Linked DNA regions of Paraneptunicella aestuarii. The protein of the gene in region 1 interacts with the protein of each later gene in a pairwise test. Links are inferred from orthologs where the notes say so. Each region holds a gene or a part of one and is shown on either strand. Other genes may lie near its edges.

What was found.
Region 2: the proteins of ctaD (region 1) and KIH87_RS16775 interact in binary tests that used the Escherichia coli proteins (3 or more experiments, as listed by UniProt). The link is inferred for Paraneptunicella aestuarii from one-to-one orthologs.

What each region holds. Positions count from the first base shown.
Region 1 is NZ_CP074570.1:83,037-86,196, reverse strand. Bases 18-2,844 are described here. They hold ctaD (cytochrome c oxidase subunit I), read right to left. Parts: upstream 2,313-2,844; coding sequence 723-2,312; downstream 18-722. Other genes in these bases: coxB (cytochrome c oxidase subunit II), read right to left, coding at 2,325-2,844; KIH87_RS00370 (cytochrome c oxidase assembly protein), read right to left, coding at 153-713; KIH87_RS00375 (cytochrome c oxidase subunit 3), read right to left, coding at 18-137. Also shown: more of KIH87_RS00375, read right to left, coding at 1-17; more of coxB, read right to left, coding at 2,845-3,160. UniProt on the Escherichia coli protein: Cytochrome bo(3) ubiquinol oxidase is the terminal enzyme in the aerobic respiratory chain of E.coli that predominates when cells are grown at high aeration.
Region 2 is NZ_CP074570.1:4,301,654-4,304,893, forward strand. Bases 55-2,961 are described here. They hold KIH87_RS16775 (methionine aminotransferase), read right to left. Parts: upstream 2,138-2,961; coding sequence 971-2,137; downstream 55-970. Other genes in these bases: KIH87_RS16770 (hypothetical protein), read right to left, coding at 55-692; KIH87_RS16780 (TonB-dependent receptor), read left to right, coding at 2,394-2,961. In the rest of the region: more of KIH87_RS16770, read right to left, coding at 1-54; more of KIH87_RS16780, read left to right, coding at 2,962-3,240. UniProt on the Escherichia coli protein: Shows aminotransferase activity with methionine and histidine as substrates, and to a lesser extent also with phenylalanine.

The DNA.
Region 1 (3,160 bases):
TAGCCATCTTTACCTTTGGAGACCTCGACAACATAGTTGCCTGCACCAACGACGATAAGGAATAGAGCTACCGCCCCAACAAACGGCCAGGGACTTTGGTCTGGCACGTAATATTTTTCATATTGTTGTTCTGACATTCTTATCTCCAATTGCTATTGGTTCATTGCGACTGTTTCGACTGAACCAGTAACGTCATACAAGGTGTATTGCACAGTGAAGAACTCAATATCTTCAGGCAACTGCGGATCCACGTAGAACTTCATCGGCATCACTACTTGCTCACCAGCCCCCAAAGGCTGTTGTTCAAAGCAGAAACACTCGGTCTTATTCAGGTAAAGCGCTGCTGTACCCGGAGATACAGAAGGAACCGCTTGTCCAATAATCTGTCTACCAGCAGGGTTATGCGCAGTAAAATTAACCTGATGCATTTCCCCTGGATGAACCTGCACACGCTTCGTTTCAGAAGCAAATTGCCAAGGCATACCCTTATTATTACGGGTGATGAACTCTACCGTCACCAACCGACTTTTATCTACTTCAACACCTTGATAAACCGCAGCGGTGTCTTTGGTTTTACCGTTGATCCCCGTCAGATCGCAAAACACGTCATACAAGGGCACCAAAGCAAAACCAAAGCCGAACATACCGATTACAACACCGACTAATTTCAGGATCAGCTTGCTATTGTTATTAACGTTATGTTCGGTACTCATCATTTACCCCTACTTCACAACAGGCGGTGTATCGAAGGTATGATAAGGAGCAGGAGAAGGTATTTCCCATTCCAAGCCTTCCGCACCATCCCAAACCTGTGCAGACACTGGCTCACCTTTCTTACGGCAAGCTTTAATCAACAGAGCAAGGAAAATAAGCTGCGATAAACCAAATGCAAAGCCACCAATACTGATCCACTTATTGAAATCAGCAAACTGCAATGCATAGTCAGGAATACGTCTTGGCATACCCGCTAAACCGATGAAGTGCATTGGGAAGAACAGGACGTTTACAGAGATCAAAGAGCACCAGAAATGCCATTTAGCCAAAGTTTCGTCATACATCTTACCCGTCCACTTAGGTAGCCAGTAGTAAGTCGCCGCCATAATGGAGAAGATAGCGCCTGTTACCAATACATAATGGAAGTGAGCCACTACGAAGTAAGTATCATGGTATTGGAAGTCAACCGGAGTAATCGCCAGCATCAAACCAGAGAAACCACCGATAGTGAACAATACGATGAAGGCCAAGGCAAACATCATTGGCATTTCAAATGAAATCGCGCCGCGCCACATGGTTGCAACCCAGTTGAATACTTTTACGCCCGTTGGGACAGAAATCAACATGGTTGCGATCATGAAGAACATTTCACCGAACAATGGCATACCAGTGGTAAACATGTGGTGAGCCCAAACGATGAATGACAACAATGCAATTGAGGCCGTTGCGTAAACCATTGATGCATAACCAAACAGCTTCTTACGAGAGAACGTAGGAACGATTTGAGAAATAACACCAAAAGCTGGCAAGATCATGATGTACACCTCTGGATGACCGAAGAACCAGAAAATATGCTGGAACATAACCGGGTCACCACCACCAGCAGCGTCAAAGAAGCTGGTTCCGAAGTATTTATCAGTCAATACCATGGTCACTGCGCCGGCTAATACTGGCATTACCGCAATCAACAAGAATGCAGTGATCAACCATGTCCAGACAAACAGTGGCATTTTCATCAATGTCATGCCAGGGGCACGCATGTTGAAAATAGTAACGATAACGTTGATAGCACCCATGATAGAACTCGCACCCATAATATGAACCGAGAACACAAACAGCGCTGTTGAATCATTACTATACGTTGTGGACAAAGGTGCATAGAAAGTCCAACCGAAGTTAGGACCACCACCTTCAAGGAACAAAGAAGCAATCAAAACTGAAAATGCGAATGGCAAGATCCAGAAGCTCCAGTTGTTCATTCGAGGCAAAGCCATATCTGGCGCGCCAATCATTAGTGGCACCATCCAGTTAGCAAGCCCGGTGAAAGCCGGCATTACCGCACCAAAAACCATGATCAGACCATGAACGGTGGTCATCTGGTTAAAGAAGTTTGGTTCTACAATTTGCAAACCCGGTTGGAATAGCTCGGCACGAATAACCATTGCCATTGCGCCGCCAACCAAAAACATGATGAATGCGAACCATAGGTACATAGTACCGATGTCTTTATGGTTCGTAGTATAGAGCCAACGCTTAATACCCGTTGGCGCATGATGATGGTGATCATCGTGATGTAAATCTTCAACTACAGTACTCATTGCCAACCTCTCTTAATTGCCATTAATGACAGCGTTAACGTCTTTCGCTTGAACGGTATCACCAGTGCTGTTACCCCAAGCATTACGTTCATAAGTGATAACTGCAGCCAATTCTTTCAACGACAATTGTTTCGCAAAAGAAGGCATCGCAGTACCCGAAACGCCGTTTACAACAACGTCGATATGTTTTGGCATATCATGCAATGCAATTTGGCTACCTTTAAGAGCAGGGAACACCCCAGGCAAACCTTCACCATTAGGCATATGACAAGCTGCGCATGCTGATTGATAAACCCGTTCACCAACCGACATCAACTCATCCATGCTCATATTCATGGCAAGTAGTTTTTGTTCTTCTTCTTTAGCTTTCTTCTGAATTGCTTCTTGCTCAGAAATCCATGCTTCATATTCAGCAGGCTCTTTAGCAACAACAACGACAGGCATGAAACCATGATCTTTACCGCACAACTCAGCACATTGACCACGATAAATACCTGGTTGGTTTACCTTGGTCCACGCTTCATTAATAAAGCCAGGGTTAGCATCTTTCTTAACCGCGAAGTCAGGAACCCACCATGAATGGATAACATCGTCAGAGGTCATCAAGAAACGAACTTTCTTACCTGTAGGAATAACCAAAGGACGATCAACCTCTAACAGGTAGTTCTCGCCTTTATCGAATTTATTATGAATTTGTTCACGTTGTGTGGCCAACACAGAGTAATACTCTACGTCGTTATCCATATATTTATAATGCCACTTCCACTGAGAACCGGTTACCAGAATCGACACATCAGGAGCTGAAGTGTCTTCCATAGCGATTAGGGTTTTCGCAGCGGGAATCGCCA
Region 2 (3,240 bases), 4.2 Mb from region 1 along the record:
GAAACATCTCCACCACGATTTTTTAGCTCGTCACTTTTTGCATTTAGGCGAAAGATAAGATCTTCTATTTCAGATTTACTACGCTTTCTTTGATCCAAAGCTTTGGTTATTTCCAGAAGGCCATAATAAAATGAACAACGATTTTGGTAATTGTATACATCCCGTAAACCGGACTGCACCGAATAGTCATCCATACTAGAACTCATGCCTTTTGAAATCACAGCAAATTGTTTTTCCCTCGCGGAAACCGTAGCCCGAACAATCGTTGTACCTAACGCTTTTGCATAAACTTCTTCATTCACTAATGAGCGAGTGGAATTAGTAAAAGTGGCTCCAGCAGCTAATGCCGCTTTTGCACTCTCTCCACCAACTACTGTTCCAACCGCAGATAAAAGATTAGATAATGAGCCCGTTGAAACATTCCAGGTATTTAACCCAGCCATAATTGATGCTTGATGCCGTGCACATGATCTATCGGAGATAGTCAAAAGATCTTCCAGCAGTGCATTTCTGGATTTTTCATCACTCACAGCATTGACTCTTTGCTGAAGCTTCTTTACATCAACGATATCTGTATCTGCTTCCAGTAAATCTGATTGCTGCTTAAAAAGTGGATCTGCTTCATAGAGTCCAGAAACAGATGAACAACCATAAAGCCCAACTAACATTAAGATTATTAGTATTTTTTTCATTATTAATACTTCCTTATCAATAAGAAGCGCTTTTTCCGAGAGAAACAAACGTATTGCCCATCAATGCTTTAATCGAGTTGAAAGATAATTAAAAGCAAATACATTACTCAAAAGAAAATTGCTCAAGAATATGAAGGTGTTTTCATTTCCTAAAATTGTATAGCAGCCACAAATTATATCCGCAAATAATTGCGTAAAAAGCGTCGTATATAGCAACATAGAATATTAAAAAACCAAATGAAGGTACGAAGCTCGATCAACTTTTCGTCTCATTTTAGCTAAAGTAAAGAAAGCCTTTCCGCAGCCTTAAGCAATGTCTCTTCGTCTTTGGCGAAACAGACTCGTATGATCTTGTCATGATAATCAGCGCCATAAAATGGCGATAAGGGCACTGTGGCAATGCCTTTTTCTTTGGTCATCCATTCGGCGAAAGCCATATCGTCTTTGTCGCTGATTTGTGAATAATCCATCAACTGAAAATAGGTGCCTTTGCATGGCAACAAAGTAAATCGACTACCTTGCATGGCGTTAGCGAAAAAGTCCCGTTTTTGCTGGTAGAAGGTACGAAGCTCATCCACATGCTGCGGCTGTTCAGCAAGCATATCGGCTATTGCCCATTGCATCGGGGTACTGGTGGAAAAAGTGACGTACTGGTGGATTTTGCGAAACTCAGTGCTCAATAGTGCAGGAGCCACGCAGTATCCGATTTTCCATCCCGTAATATGGAAGGTTTTACCAAAGGACGACACCACAAAGCTGCGTTGATAAAGCTCGTCGTAACGCAACATGCTGTGATGGGTTCCGCCATCAAAAACAATGTGCTCATACACTTCATCGGAAATCACATATAAATCATGTTCAGTAACCAAAGCCGTCAGTTCCTGAATATCCTGCTCGGTAATCACAGTCCCGCTCGGATTATGAGGAGAATTAAGCATAATGACTTTGGTTTTTGGTGTAATGGCTTGTCTCACCTGTTGCCAGTCAATTTGGTAGTTGGGCGCATACAAAGGAATATGTACGCACTTACCACCCGCCAGCTCAATACCCGGCTCATAACTGTCGTAAACCGGATCAAACACTATCACTTCATCGCCCGCATTCACCACAGTTTGAATCGCCACAAACAAAGCTTCTGTCGCTCCGCTCGTTACTGTGATTTCTTCCAATGCGATATCTCGTCCGTAACTACGCTTAACCAAATCCACAATTTGCAAATTAAGGGCGGGAACTCCCGTCATGGGCGCATATTGGTTTTTGCCTTCAACAATATGAGCTTGCGCCTGATGTGCCAGATATTCAGGGCAATCAAAACTGGGAAAGCCCTGCGACAAATTAATCGCATCATATTCCGCAGCCATTGCCGACATGGTGGTAAAGATAGTCGTACCAACATTCGGCAATTTTGATTTAATAGATTGAGACTGAGGGCGCTTTATTTGCATGGCTGGAGCATCCACTTGAGTGAAAATTTATCGGTGAAGTTTTTACGATGCTAACACCCAAAAGCCACGTTGAGTAGCTCTTGCGTTACTCTTTGAAACAGCCAAATTGCATGCCCAGCTTTACATGGTTCACTCTTATTTCTGCAATTTTTCGTTTCACGAAAAAAATCACCTCTGATCTGCGACAATTTGCCACATTGTTGAAATTGTTACCCTATGTAAACTTCGATCCCAAAAAATAATGGGATCAGTTGTAATGATCAGGAAATCTGTATTTTTGTTAACCGGGGGCGTATTTCTCAGTGGAATCGGCTATAGCAACTTAAGTCTCGCCGATAGCGAAGACAATATAGAAAAAGTCGTGGTTTGGGGTAGCGATTCAACCTCGAATCAATTCACCACCAATCCCTCATCACGTGTCACCCCCGAAGATTTGGAAAGCGTTAATATCGTCACCACTGAGGACATCGTAAAATACGAGCCCAGCCTGACTATTCGACGTCGTTATATTGGTGATGCCAACGGTACTTTGGGTATTCGCGGTTCCAATATGTTTCAGACCAGCCGTTCGATGGTCTTTGCCGATGGCGTACCTTTGCACTACCTCCTGCAATCACGCTGGAATGGCGCGCCTCGCTGGACAATGGTTTCCGCCAGTGAAATAGCAGACGTACAAGTGCTCTATGGCCCATTTAGCGCACAGTACAGCGGTAACGCTATGGGCGGCGTAGTGCTTATCGAAACTGCCATTCCTCAAGAATTTGAATTCCATTTTGATACCAGTGTATTCCAGCAAGACTTCAATGCTTACGGCTTTGATGACAAAGTGAATGGCAATAAGTCGTTTGTATCGGTAGGCAATAAGTTTGGCGATCTTAGCCTTTATGCGTCCTACAACCGCTTGGATAACGACTCACAGCCACAGTCGTTCTACTACGGCAGTAACGCCAATAGCTCTGGTGCAACTGGAGTCACTGGCGGTATTGTTGAACAAGACCAATATGGCCGTACACAGCTATTTTTCGGCGATACAGGTATCGTCAATGAACGAACCGACAACTACAAGTTGAAAGTGGGTTACGACTTTGAAAATTGGTCGACAT